4 regions of the Mesorhizobium sp. ISC25 genome follow, and region 4 is predicted to be linked to each of the others. Evidence: predicted binding sites of a transcription regulator. Region 4 holds the regulator's gene; each other region holds the start of a gene.

Region 1 (3,111 bases), 190 kb from region 4:
TCGACGGCATCGAGCACAACATACCGTTCCTGGCGGCGCTGATGCAGCATCCGCGCTGGCGGGAAGGTCAGATATCGACCGGGTTCATCGCCGAGGAGTATGCCGACGGCTTCGCGCCGATCGTGCCAGACGCCGAGGAGAAAGGGGTGCTGGCCGCGATTGCCACCGCGGTGGAACTGCTGCGCCGCGACCGGCTCGACCGGCTGGGCGGGCGGCTGGCGCCGCATTCGGGCGTCTTGAAACGCGATTGGGTGCTGAAGATCGGCCGGGATTATCTTTCGGTTGCCATCGTCGAAGGCATGATTTCCATTCCGATGGAGCTCGACCTCACAATCGACGGCGGCAAGGCACTGACCGTGGCATCCGACTGGCGGCCGGGCGATCTCATCTGGCGCGGCACCGTCGGCGGCCGCAAGGTCGCAGCGCAGGTCAGGCCGGCGCTGAACGGGTTCCGCATCGCCTGGAAAGGCATGTCGGTGACGGCGCGCGCCATGCTGCCGCGCACTGCCGAGCTCGAAAGGCTGATGCCGGAAAAAGTGGCGCCGGATACCTCAAAGATGCTGCTCTGCCCGATGCCCGGCCTCGTCGTATCGATCGCCGTTGCCGAAGGGCAAGAGGTCAAGGCCGGCGAGACGCTTGCCGTGGTCGAGGCGATGAAGATGGAAAACGTGCTGCGCGCCGAGCGCGACCTCATCGTGTCGAAGCTCAACGCCAAGCCCGGCGACAGCCTTGCGGTCGATGCGGTGATCATGGAATTCGCGTGAGGCTAAAACCGCCTTGATACTCTTCCAAGGTTGGCGGGACAGTGCCCCCCTCTGTCCTGCCGGACATCTCCCCCTCCAGGGGGAGATCGGCAGCTTCGGGGACAGTGCCCCTTCTGCACCCTACGAGATTGGCGAAAGCCGAGATGACAGCCAATCTCCCCACTAGAGGGGGAGATGTCCGGCAGGACAGAGGGGGGCGCGAAGGAACGCGACCTTGCAATTGGGCACGAGCTCGGGATGCGGGCAACTCCTATTTTTTCGTCGTCGCAACGTATTTTGTTCTTGCTTTGTGCCGGCAGGTATGCTACTAATTTGCGTACGGTGCTAATTGGCTCCAACGACCCGCCTTTGAGGCGGGTTTTGTGTTTCCAAGGCCCGAGGTTGGCGGGACCGCGCCCCCCTCTGCCCTGCCGGACATCTCCCCCACGAGGGGGGAGATCGGCAGCTTCGGCGGTTGCTCTAAACTTCGAAAGCTCCAATCGCTACCGCTGGACTCGTGTTACCCGGTGCCGGACAATACATCTTCATCGACTGAGTCCTTGTGAGGCGGCGCGAAAAAACCATGGCGGATGAGAGACTTCCACGCGATCCCTTGCTGCGCGAGGCCTATGCAAAGGCGTCGCGGGCGGAGGCGGCGGCGCGTCGGTTCATTCATCTGCGCGTGCATTCGGCCTATTCGCTGCTCGAAGGTGCGTTGCAGCTTGGCAAGATCGTTGGCCATGCGGTGCAGGACGAGTGCCCGGCAATCGCCGTCACCGACACCAACAATCTGTTCGGCGCGCTGGAATTCGCCCAGAAGGCGGTAAAGGACGGTATCCAGCCGATCATCGGCTGCCAGATCGACCTCGCCTTTTCCGGCGAGGCGAGCGACAGCCAGCGCGACCGCAGGCGGCAAGGGCCGGAGATGCGGCCGGTCGTCCTGATCGCCGCCACCGAGGCCGGCTACGGCAATCTGGTCAGGCTGGTCAGCCGCGTCTACCTCGAGACACCGCCCGGCGAAGCGGTGCATCTGACGACCGAGATGCTGCAGGGTCACTCCGACGGTCTGATCTGCCTTACCGGCGGGCCGCGCGGTCCGATCGGCGCTGCCTTGAAAGAGGATCGCCGCGAACTCGCCGAGACCCGGCTGCTGGCGCTCAAGAGCCTGTTCGGCGACCGGCTCTATGTCGAGCTTGACCGGGTGTCCGGCTACGACCGCACGATCGAGCAGTCGTCGGTCGATCTCGCCTACCGCCACGATCTGCCGCTGGTTGCCACCAACGAGGCGTTTTTCTTTTCTCGTGAAGACTATGAGGCGCATGACGCCCTAATCGCCATTGCCGAAGGTTCCGTGGTTGCGGCCGACAATCGCCGCCGCCTTTCGCCCGACCACTTCCTGAGAAGCCAGGCCGACATGGCGAGGCTGTTCGCCGACCTGCCGGAAGCAATCGACAACACTGTCGAGATCGCGCTGCGCTGCTCCTATTATCCGAAGACCCGCAACCCGATCCTGCCGCGCTTTGCCGGCCGCGATGTCGCCGACGCCGATGCTGCGGTCAAGGCGGAGGCGCAGGAGCTTGCCCGGCAGGCGCATGAAGGGCTGGACGCGCGGCTGGCGGCGCATGGGCTCACACCCGGCTACACGGCCGACCAATATCGCGAAAGACTGGATTTCGAGCTCGGCGTCATCGAGAAGATGAAATATCCCGGCTATTTCCTGATCGTTGCCGACTTCATCAAATGGGCCAAGGCACAAGGCATTCCGGTCGGGCCGGGCCGCGGTTCGGGCGCCGGCTCGCTGGTTGCGTATTCGACGACCATCACCGACATCGACCCGCTGCGTTTTTCGCTGCTGTTCGAGCGCTTCCTCAATCCCGACCGCGTGTCGATGCCCGACTTCGACATCGACTTCTGCCAGGACCGGCGCGAGGAGGTCATCCGCTACGTCCAGCAGAAATACGGCCGCGACCAGGTCGGCCAGATCATCACCTTCGGCACACTGCAGGCGCGCGCGGTGCTGCGCGACGTCGGGCGCGTGCTGCAGATGCCTTACGGCCAGGTCGACAAGCTGAGCAAGATGGTGCCGTCGAACCCGGCCAATCCGGTCAAGCTCGCCGACGCCATCGCCAACGAGCCGCGCTTTGCCGAAGAGGCGGAGCGTGAGCCGATCGTGCAGACGCTGCTCGACACGGCGCAGAAGCTGGAAGGTCTCTACCGCCACGCCTCGACGCACGCCGCCGGCATCGTCATCGGCGACCGGCCGCTGTCGGAGCTGGTGCCGATGTACCGCGATCCGCGCTCGGACATGCCGGTCACGCAGTTCAACATGAAGTATGTCGAGCAGGCCGGGCTGGTGAAATTCGACTTC
Region 2 (3,111 bases), 960 kb from region 4:
TTCGCCAATCTCGCCTATGTCAGCGTGCATACGGACGGCTTCACCGAAAAGGGTGGTGGCGCGGCGTTGACCAGCGCCAGTTCGACCACGGATGCGACCTTCACCACGCTCGGGCTGCGCGCATCGACCGACGTCGCGCTTGGCGGCATGAACGCGACGGCGCGCGGCATGGTCGGCTGGCGCCACGCCTTTGGCGATGTCACGCCGGTTTCGACCTTCGCCTTCGCCGGCGGCGATGCCTTTACCATAGCCGGCGTGCCGATCGCGCAGGATGCAGCCCTCGTCGAGGCCGGCCTCGACCTGCAAATGTCGGCCAATGCCACGCTCGGCCTGTCCTATTCCGGCCAATTCGACGGCGGCGTCGTCGACAATGGCGCCAAGGCGGATCTCCGCGTCAAATTCTGACAACGACAGAGAAGAGGGTCGCCGTGATGTGGCGAAAAATACGCCCGACAATAAGGGCGGCTTTGATCGTCTCGGTGCCTGTGTCCGCGCCGGCGCAAGAGCCTGCGTCGACCCTGCCGGGAGGCGCGTCGTCTCTCCAGGAAACTTACCAGGACTGGCGCCTCTCCTGCGAAAGTGCCGCGCCCCGGGCGCTTTGCACTGTGTCCCAGCAACAGGCGCAGAAGAATGGCCAGCGCGTGCTCGCGATCGAATTGCGTCGAAACGGCAAAGATACTCTTTCCGGCGATCTGGTTTTACCCTTCGGTTTGCTGCTCGATGCCGGCGCCACGCTTCAGATCGACGATGGGCAGTCACGCAAGCCTTTGCGCTTTTCGACCTGTCTGCCGGGCGGATGTATCGTGCCGCTCAGCTTCGATGCCGCGATGATTGCAGCGCTGCGGGCCGGTACCGCTCTGCGGGTGAAGGCGCAATCCACCGACAGCAAAGAATTCGCTCTGTCGATTTCGCTGAAAGGCTTGGCTGCCGCGCTCGATAGGCTGCAGGTTCTCGGCGGGGTTTGATCCCGAGCTCTTCTCGTCACTCTCCATATGTTTTTCGACAGGCTGCAAACTGACCTCGCGGTAAGCTGAGCAGGGCACGGTCGTCGCCGCGGCCGACTGGCCCCGCTCACCACGGCAGGAAGGGCACAATCAGAGCTTGTGCCAGGTCTGGCTCTTGCAGATCAGCCCGCCGAAAACGCAGCCGCTCATCTTGAGTGAACTGCCGGAAAGCGAAGCCTTGCCCGAATAGGTCTTGTCGGTTTCCGGGTCGGTTATGGTGCCGGCATATTTGTTGTCGCCGGCCACCTTCAGTGAACCGATGTTCTTGCCGGCAAATTTGCCGGATTTGAGCGTAATCGAAAACGCCCCGCCGCCACCCGAAATGGCGGCAGTCGATCCGGCTTGCGTTTTCCAACTGCCTTCGATCGGATCGGCCCATGCCGCGCCGGTCATCATTATTGCGGCCGCGAGGGCCGGGCTCACTTGTCGAAACATGTCTCTCCTCCCTCAGGCAAGTCCAATCGGGCTCCGTCCCGGCTGTCTGCCCCTTACGCAAACGTAAGCTAGTCCAGCTCCCGGAAAAACAAAAGCGGTGCCGCCACGGAGGGGTTGCGGGTTTTTGCCCGCTCCCGAACGGCCGCGCCGGCGAAAAAATGAAACGGGCCGCACACGTCTTTGTCTTCTGTGGTTAGCGGAGTCTTGATCCGTGCCTCGCAAGTTTTCTTCAAATTTTGTGCAAACCGGCGCGATTGCTGGCTTTGTATCCTTAACGAATTTTCGCGTTTACCTCTTGTTTTAGCTTTGTTTTCCTCAAATTAAGCACGCCATTTAACGACGGATTCAAGCCTCCGCGGCATTCTCGAAAGCATCGAAAGAGCGGCCGCCCCCGAAGGTAATCAAGAACACCGAGGGACAGACGGAGACAGCTCTCGGGAGCCAGAACAGGGGATTTGAAATGGCACGTTTTGAAATGCTTGAAGCCGGCTTCGGCGCCATGGGGGCAACTGCCCAGGCCGATATTCTTTTCGAGTTGGGCATGATGTATGCGACCGGCCGCGATTGCGAGACCGATGTCGTCGCCGCCCACAAATGGTTCAACATCGCCGCGATCAAGGGTTCGGCCCGCGCCGCGGAACTGCGCTCTGAATTGTCGGCCGCCATGTCGAAGGTCGAGATCGCCAAGGCGCTGCGCGAAGCCCGCGAATGGATGACGATGCACTGAATTCGCCGGCATCGACTTCACAGGGGTACTGACCTCACGACAGGGACGCTTCGGATCAAAGCCGCGCAGACGGCTGGACCCGAAAATCAAGGCCGCGCAAGACGGCTGGGCCAACAAGAACACGGCAGGCGGACGAGCCGTGCAATAAACCGTACAAAACAGGGAAGGCGAGCGGATCCCGATGCTGATATCTCGGGAAGCTCGATGAGAAAAGCTGCGACCGGCCGGAACAAGGCTGGCGCGGCTTTGTCTTTGCGACAGCGTGTTGCAGGCCCAATCGAGCGCCGACGATGCGTCTAGACAGCTCCGGTGAAGGATGAAATTCTCCGGCCACTCTGGAAGAGGCGCGGCCGGGATGGTCGCGCGAGAGTGGAGGAGTTATGTCACCATGAAGAAATTCAGTATTTTGAGCGCAGCCATATTTGGCTTGATGATGACCGCGCCGGTCGCCTTCGCCGATGACATCACCTTTTCAGTGGTCGGACCGATGACCGGTCAGCTTGCCACCATCGGCGATCAATTCAAGCAAGGCGCGCAAGCCGCCGCCGACGCGATCAACGCGGCCGGCGGCGTCGATGGCCGCCAGATCAAGCTCGACGTCCAGGATGACCAGTGTGATCCGAAACAGGCGGTTTCGGTCGCCAACCGCGTCGTTGCCAACGGCGTCAAGTTCGTCGATGGCCATGCCTGTTCGGGCTCGAGCATCCCGGCCTCCGCGGTCTATGCCGAAGCCGGCGCGCTGATGATGAGCCCGGCTTCGTCGAACCCGGTGCTGACCGACGCGGCGGCGAAAGCCGGCTGGCCGACGATCATGCGTCTCTATACGCGCGACGACGCGCAGGGCGCTTTCATCGGTCCATGGATCGCCAAGAAATATGCCGGCAAGAACGTCGTCATCCTGCACGACAAGAGCGCCTACGGGCAGGGCGTCGCCGATGTCGTCAA
Region 3 (3,111 bases), 400 kb from region 4:
AGTTTTTTGCCATCGAAAGGGTCTCGCTTAGTCATCCAAAGGAATACATAGGGTCGCTCAGCGGCAATGGCAGCATTGGCAGCAGCGGTGGCCGTGTTGGCAGCTTGAATAGCGGCTTTGGTAGCAAACTGATTAGCTTTGAGAGTACGCCAAATGAAGAAAATGCCGACGCCGCTCGCGATCAACCCAAACAGGTTAATCCGGTACATACTTGTGGTGTCTTCAGCAACGCTCTGTTGGGCTGCGAGATCACACCAATCCGTGTTGGTTTCGCTGGAGTCGTTTGCTTTTTCAGTTTTTTGATTGCTGGATTTGGGATGGACATAGGTGGTCGAAAAGGGGCTATCGCTATATCGTGCGGCACATTTTCTGGCGTAGTAGGAGCTTTGATTTTCAATGGACTTTTGAGAGTCGAGTAGCGACCCAAATAAGAGCAATCCAATTATGGTCGCAATCCAGCCGAACGTTATGAAGTCATATCGATCGTCGCCGCCAGACATGACAGAATCGCCGCCAAAATTCACTGCGGCGATTATCCCCTAGGATGCGGACAGGAGCAACAATGACCGATACACCTAACGCCCCTTCGACCGCCCTCTAAAGGCGATCGCAACCAAGCTCGTCCCTACCGGTCACGCCGATGGTGCGCTGGACTTCCTTCGCGGAAAGCGGGACATGAGCGTGACATCAGTCGCGCAGTGACGTGCGCCTGGCTTCGGAATGGAGTGCCTGCGGTCGGGTAGACCTGCGCACTGCAGAAGCCGCACTCATAGAGCGGCGAGCCTCACGCGATGGCACTTGGCGCATTCGTGACGATCACCGCACTGGGGTTATCATTAGGTGTTCGAGGCAGGCGTGTTCGCTAGCGAATCGCCCTTGAAATTGGCGGAGAGTCGGAAGTGTACCTTTTCTGACGGAGATAACATCCAGAAGCAAAAATTGCGAAACAAAAATAGAACAAATATGGATGTGCGTTATTTTTCAAACCCTTGGCGCTCATTGACAAATGAGAACAAATGAGGTACATTCTTTTAAGGATTGCGGGATTGTCCGGCCTCCATTGACGACCACGGGGTGATGTATCATGGCTCAGAATTCTTTGCGGCTTGTAGAGGACAAAGCGGTGGATAAATCAAAGGCTCTGGATGCGGCGCTGTCGCAAATCGAGCGTGCCTTCGGCAAGGGCTCGATCATGCGGCTCGGCGCGAACGAGCAGGTCGTCGAGATCGAAACGGTGCCGACCGGCTCGCTTGGGCTGGACATCGCGCTTGGCGTCGGCGGCCTGCCGCGCGGCCGCATCGTCGAGATCTACGGGCCGGAAAGCTCGGGCAAGACGACGCTGGCGCTGCACACGGTGGCCGAAGCCCAGAAGAAGGGCGGCATCTGCGCCTTCGTCGATGCCGAGCACGCGCTCGACCCGGTCTATGCCCGCAAGCTCGGCGTCGATCTCGAAAACCTGCTGATCTCGCAGCCCGATACCGGCGAACAGGCGCTGGAGATCTGCGACACGCTGGTGCGCTCCGGCGCCATCGACGTGCTGGTGGTCGATTCGGTGGCGGCCTTGACGCCGCGCGCCGAAATCGAAGGCGAGATGGGAGATTCGCTGCCCGGCCTGCAGGCCCGCCTGATGAGCCAGGCGCTGCGCAAGCTCACCGCCTCGATCTCGCGCTCCAACACCATGGTCATCTTCATCAACCAGATCCGCATGAAGATCGGCGTCATGTTCGGTTCGCCCGAGACGACGACCGGCGGCAATGCGTTGAAATTCTATGCCTCGGTCCGCCTCGACATCCGCCGCATCGGCTCGGTCAAGGATCGCGACGAGGTCGTCGGCAACCAGACCCGCGTCAAGGTCGTCAAGAACAAGCTGGCGCCGCCCTTCAAGGTGGTCGAGTTCGACATCATGTATGGCGAGGGCGTCTCCAAGACCGGCGAGCTGGTCGATCTCGGCGTCAAGGCGGGCGTGGTCGAAAAGTCGGGCGCCTGGTTCTCCTACAATTCGCAGCGTCTTGGCCAGGGCCGCGAAAACGCAAAACTGTTCCTGCGCGACAATCCCGACACGGCGCGCGAGATCGAGCTGGCGCTGCGGCAGAATGCCGGGCTGATCGCTGAGAAATTCCTTGAGAACGGCGGCTCCGAAAGCAGCGACGACGGCTTCGAGGACGATGCTGGGGTGATGTAGGGCAAGCGACGCCTCGCGGAGCCTCAGCCAGGTTTCGATTTGATGTTTTGATTTTGAGTTTGCGTAATCGATGCGTTTCGAACCGCCGGCCCCGTGCCGGCGGTTCGCGTTTGACGGCGGGGCAAACGCATTTCAAAGCGCTGGTGAAAGCCGGGATTTGAGCCCATTTGGTGTTTCTGGACAGGCTGCGGTGCGACCGCTAAAAGGCCATGTCTATTTTCCGCCGGCAGCCGGCGGTTCTCTCGAAAAGGCAGTATTTCATGAGTGGCGTCAACGAGATCCGGTCGGCATTTCTCGACTATTTTCGCAAGGAAGGTCACGAGGTCGTCGCGTCGAGCCCGCTGGTGCCGCGCAATGACCCGACGCTGATGTTCACCAATGCCGGCATGGTGCAGTTCAAGAACGTTTTCACCGGTCTGGAGAAGCGGCCTTATTCGCGCGCCACGACTGCCCAGAAGAGTGTTCGCGCCGGCGGCAAGCACAACGACCTCGACAATGTCGGCTACACTGCGCGCCACCTGACCTTCTTCGAGATGCTCGGCAACTTCTCGTTCGGCGACTATTTCAAGGAGCGCGCCATTGAGCTTGCCTGGAACCTGATCACAAAGGAGTTCGGGCTGAACAAGGACAAGCTGCTGGTCACCGTCTATCACACCGACGACGAGGCGGCCGGCTTCTGGAGGAAGATCGCCGGTCTTTCCGACGATCGCATCATCCGCATCGCGACCTCGGACAATTTCTGGGCAATGGGCGACACCGGGCCTTGCGGGCCGTGTTCGGAGATCTTCATCGATCGTGGCGAGCATATCTGGGGCGGCCCTCCCGGCAGCCCCGAGGAGGATGGCGACCGTTTCCTCGAATTCTGGAACCTGGTGTTCATGCAGTATGAACAGGTGACGAAGGACGAGCGCGTCGACCTGCCGCGTCCG
Region 4 (3,111 bases):
GCGCTAATCGTCGGCGTGCGCGCCGGCATTCCCGAGGAGATCAACGAAGCGATGCGGCGCACAGGCATCTACCACATCATCTCCATCTCGGGGCTGCATATGGCGTTGGTCGCCGGCACCATCATGGCGCTGCTACGCGGCGCCTTTGCGCTGTTTCCCGATTTCTCATCGCGACGGCCGGTCAAGAAATATGCCGCGGCCGCCGCGCTTTTTTCGATTGCGGCCTACCTCGTCTTTTCCGGCATTGTGGTAGCGGCCGAACGCAGCTTCATCATGCTGGCGGTGATGCTTATCGCCGTGCTGTTCGACCGGGCCGCGCTCACCATGCGCAACCTGGCGATCTCGGCCATCGCCGTCATTCTGGTGTCGCCGCACGAGGTGGTTGGTCCGAGCTTCCAGATGTCCTTCGCCGCGACGGCGGCCCTTGTCGGCGCCTATGCAGGCTGGTCCGATTACCGCGCCGGCAGGGCCACCACGCCGCCGCCGCGGCGGTCGCCGCTACGCTTTGCCACTCGAAAGGTCCTGCTGGGCATGGGCGGCCTGGCGATGACCTCGATCATTGCAGGGAGCGCCACGGCGCTTTTCGCCATATGGCATTTCCAGCGCGTGGCGCCGCTCAGCCTGTTCGCCAATCTGGCCATCATGCCTATCGTCTCACTGGTCGTCATGCCCTTCGCCGTCCTCAGTGCGCTGGCGATGCCGTTCGGCGCGGATGGGCCTTTCCTCTACGTGATGGGCAAGGGGCTGACGGCGATGATCGCCCTGTCCGGGTGGATCTCCGAGCGCTCGCCGATCGATGCGGTCGGGCTGATTTCGCTGAGATCTGTCCTTTTGGTGACGATCGCCCTCGTCATTGCCAGCATGGCGACGACCTGGTTGCGGCTCGCGGCACTTCCTTTCGCGCTCGCCGGCTTGCTGACGACGACCCAGACGCGCGTACCCGACGTATTGATCTCGGAGGACGCACGGCTGGTCGCGCTGCCGATCGGCAGCGGTGAACTCGCGGTCAACCGGGCACACCCGAATGAGTTCACCATCGACAACTGGAAACGCGCGCTCACATCAGAGGCTATCGTCGCGCCGGAAACACCTGGAAAGAACGATCCGCAATTCGACATTGCCGATCCGGCCGACCTACCGCCGGGCATGCCGTTCATTTGCACGGACGGCCTCTGCCTTGCCAGGCATCCATCCGGCGCGATCATCGCGCAAGCCAAGGACCGCGATACTGCACGGCCAGCCTGCGCCTTTGCCAGCTTGATCGTCATCGACGACGCCACCGCCCATAATCCCTGCTACTACGACCGGCTGGTCCTCGTCGTCACCAAACGGCAACTGGCGCGCGCGGGAAGTGCGGCCATCTATTTCGATCCACAAGCGGCAACACGCCCCGAAATCCGTTTCGCCGTCGAAAAATCATACCGGCCCTGGCACGTGCAGCGGAAATTTTCACGCGCGGCGCGAGGCCTGCCGCCATACCGCAGGGCCGACAAACCCAAAGCCGGCGCCAAGGGCGGAGCTCAGTAGCGGCGGATCAGTCCGACGAGCTTGCCTTGCACTTTGACCCGGTCTGGTCCGAAGATGCGCGTCTCGTAGGCCGGATTGGCGGCTTCCAGGGCGATCGAAGCGCCCTTGCGGCGGAACCGCTTCAGCGTCGCTTCCTCCTCGTCGACCAGTGCCACCACGATCTCACCGGGGCTCGCCGTATCCGCATTGCGGATGATCACCGTGTCGCCGTCGAAAATGCCAGCCTCGATCATCGAATCGCCTTTGACCTCGAGCGCATAATGCTCGCCGCCCATGATCATATCCGGCGGCACCGAAATCGAATGCGTCTGGTGCTGGATGGCATCGATCGGCACACCGGCGGCGATGCGGCCCATCACCGGGATCGAAACGGCGGCGACGACATCGTCGTCATTGCCGGCTGCAGGGACGCGCGACGATGTCGGCTTGCCCTGCCGAGGGGCACCTTGCCCAAGACTGCCCTGGATGACACTCGGCGAGAACTTGCGTGCCGCATTGAGGCCGGGGGCGATCGAGTCAGGCAGGCGCAGCACCTCCAGCGCACGGGCCCGGTTGGGCAAACGGCGAATGAAGCCGCGTTCCTCCAGCGCCGTTATCAGCCGATGGATTCCCGATTTGGAAGCCAGGTCGAGCGCTTCCTTCATCTCGTCGAAGGAGGGCGGAATACCGCTTTCCTTCAACCTTTCGTGGATGAACATAAGCAGTTCGTGTTGTTTGCGTGTCAGCATAGCGACCCCCAACAGAATCAGAAAAACAAACCCAGAACAAACACTATCTGTTCCAGTTGTGTTCCGCAACTGTTTAAAGTTTAATGAATGCGTTAAGGCTCGGGAAACAAACGACGTCCCCTACCGGGGTACCGCATTTTCACCCGCCGCGAGCCTCATCGCCTTGATTCTGCTGTCGTTTGCGCCCTTCTGGCTTCCTAGAATGCGCCACTGGCATCGGCCGTCGGTCGGCAAAAGGCACGGAAGTGAACCCGTATCGACTGTATGGTTTGGTCAATGCACCGTGAACGAAACGAACTCAAAACGCCAACCTCGGGTTAAACTCCTGGTTTCCACCGCCTGGTCAGGCTGCTTCTCGCTGGTGGAGCCTTGCTGCGCGCTACCTGGTAATGGAAGAACAGTCGATGCGTGTCCGGCGTTGCGTTGGATCTTTGGGGGAGCAGGCAAATCATGACAGGAATTCCCGATCTCGCGGCCATAAAGGCGATGGATGGCGCAGATCCGCTGCGCGCGATGCGCGACCGTTTTGTGTTGCCGCAAGGAGTGATCTATCTCGACGGCAATTCGCTAGGAGCTGCTTCACGTGCCGCTTTCGATGAACTGTACAAGGCCGCGACCGAGGAATGGTCGCATGATCTCATCCGCGCATGGAACACGGCCGGCTGGTTCAACATGCCGCTTGAACTTGGCGACCAGCTCGGGCGCCTGATCGGTGCCGCGATCGGCCAGACGGTGGTCTGCGACACGACGTCGGTCAACATCTACAAGCTGCTGCACGCCGCCATGGCTATGCGGCCGGAGCGGCAGGTCATCGTCGCCGAGGGCGATAGTTTTCCGACGGACCTCTACATGGCTG

What was found. Region 4 encodes LexA, which represses DNA repair genes until DNA is damaged. Its sites were predicted from a motif close to TGTTCNNNNTGTGTTCNG; they were not measured.
Region 1: a site for LexA is predicted at 1,042-1,059, ahead of dnaE (DNA polymerase III subunit alpha). Genes of this name have one in related genera too.
Region 2: a site for LexA is predicted at 1,736-1,753, ahead of RQ479_RS10695 (sel1 repeat family protein). Genes of this name have one in related genera too.
Region 3: a site for LexA is predicted at 943-960, ahead of recA (recombinase RecA). Genes of this name have one in related genera too.

Annotation. Positions count from the first base shown of each region.
Region 1 is NZ_CP135441.1:954,709-957,819, forward strand. It holds gene RQ479_RS04715 (acetyl-CoA carboxylase biotin carboxylase subunit) at 1-764, shown strand, start outside; gene dnaE (DNA polymerase III subunit alpha) at 1,327-3,111, shown strand, end outside.
Region 2 is NZ_CP135441.1:2,099,302-2,102,412, reverse strand. It holds gene RQ479_RS10710 (autotransporter domain-containing protein) at 1-405, shown strand, start outside; gene RQ479_RS10705 (invasion associated locus B family protein) at 606-965, shown strand; gene RQ479_RS10700 (DUF2147 domain-containing protein) at 1,095-1,439, opposite strand; gene RQ479_RS10695 (sel1 repeat family protein) at 1,900-2,166, shown strand; gene RQ479_RS10690 (branched-chain amino acid ABC transporter substrate-binding protein) at 2,555-3,111, shown strand, end outside.
Region 3 is NZ_CP135441.1:1,543,088-1,546,198, reverse strand. It holds gene RQ479_RS07805 (hypothetical protein) at 1-500, opposite strand, end outside; gene recA (recombinase RecA) at 1,085-2,182, shown strand; gene alaS (alanine--tRNA ligase) at 2,443-3,111, shown strand, end outside.
Region 4 is NZ_CP135441.1:1,140,694-1,143,804, forward strand. It holds gene RQ479_RS05600 (ComEC/Rec2 family competence protein) at 1-1,527, shown strand, start outside; gene lexA (transcriptional repressor LexA) at 1,521-2,255, opposite strand; gene kynU (kynureninase) at 2,706-3,111, shown strand, end outside.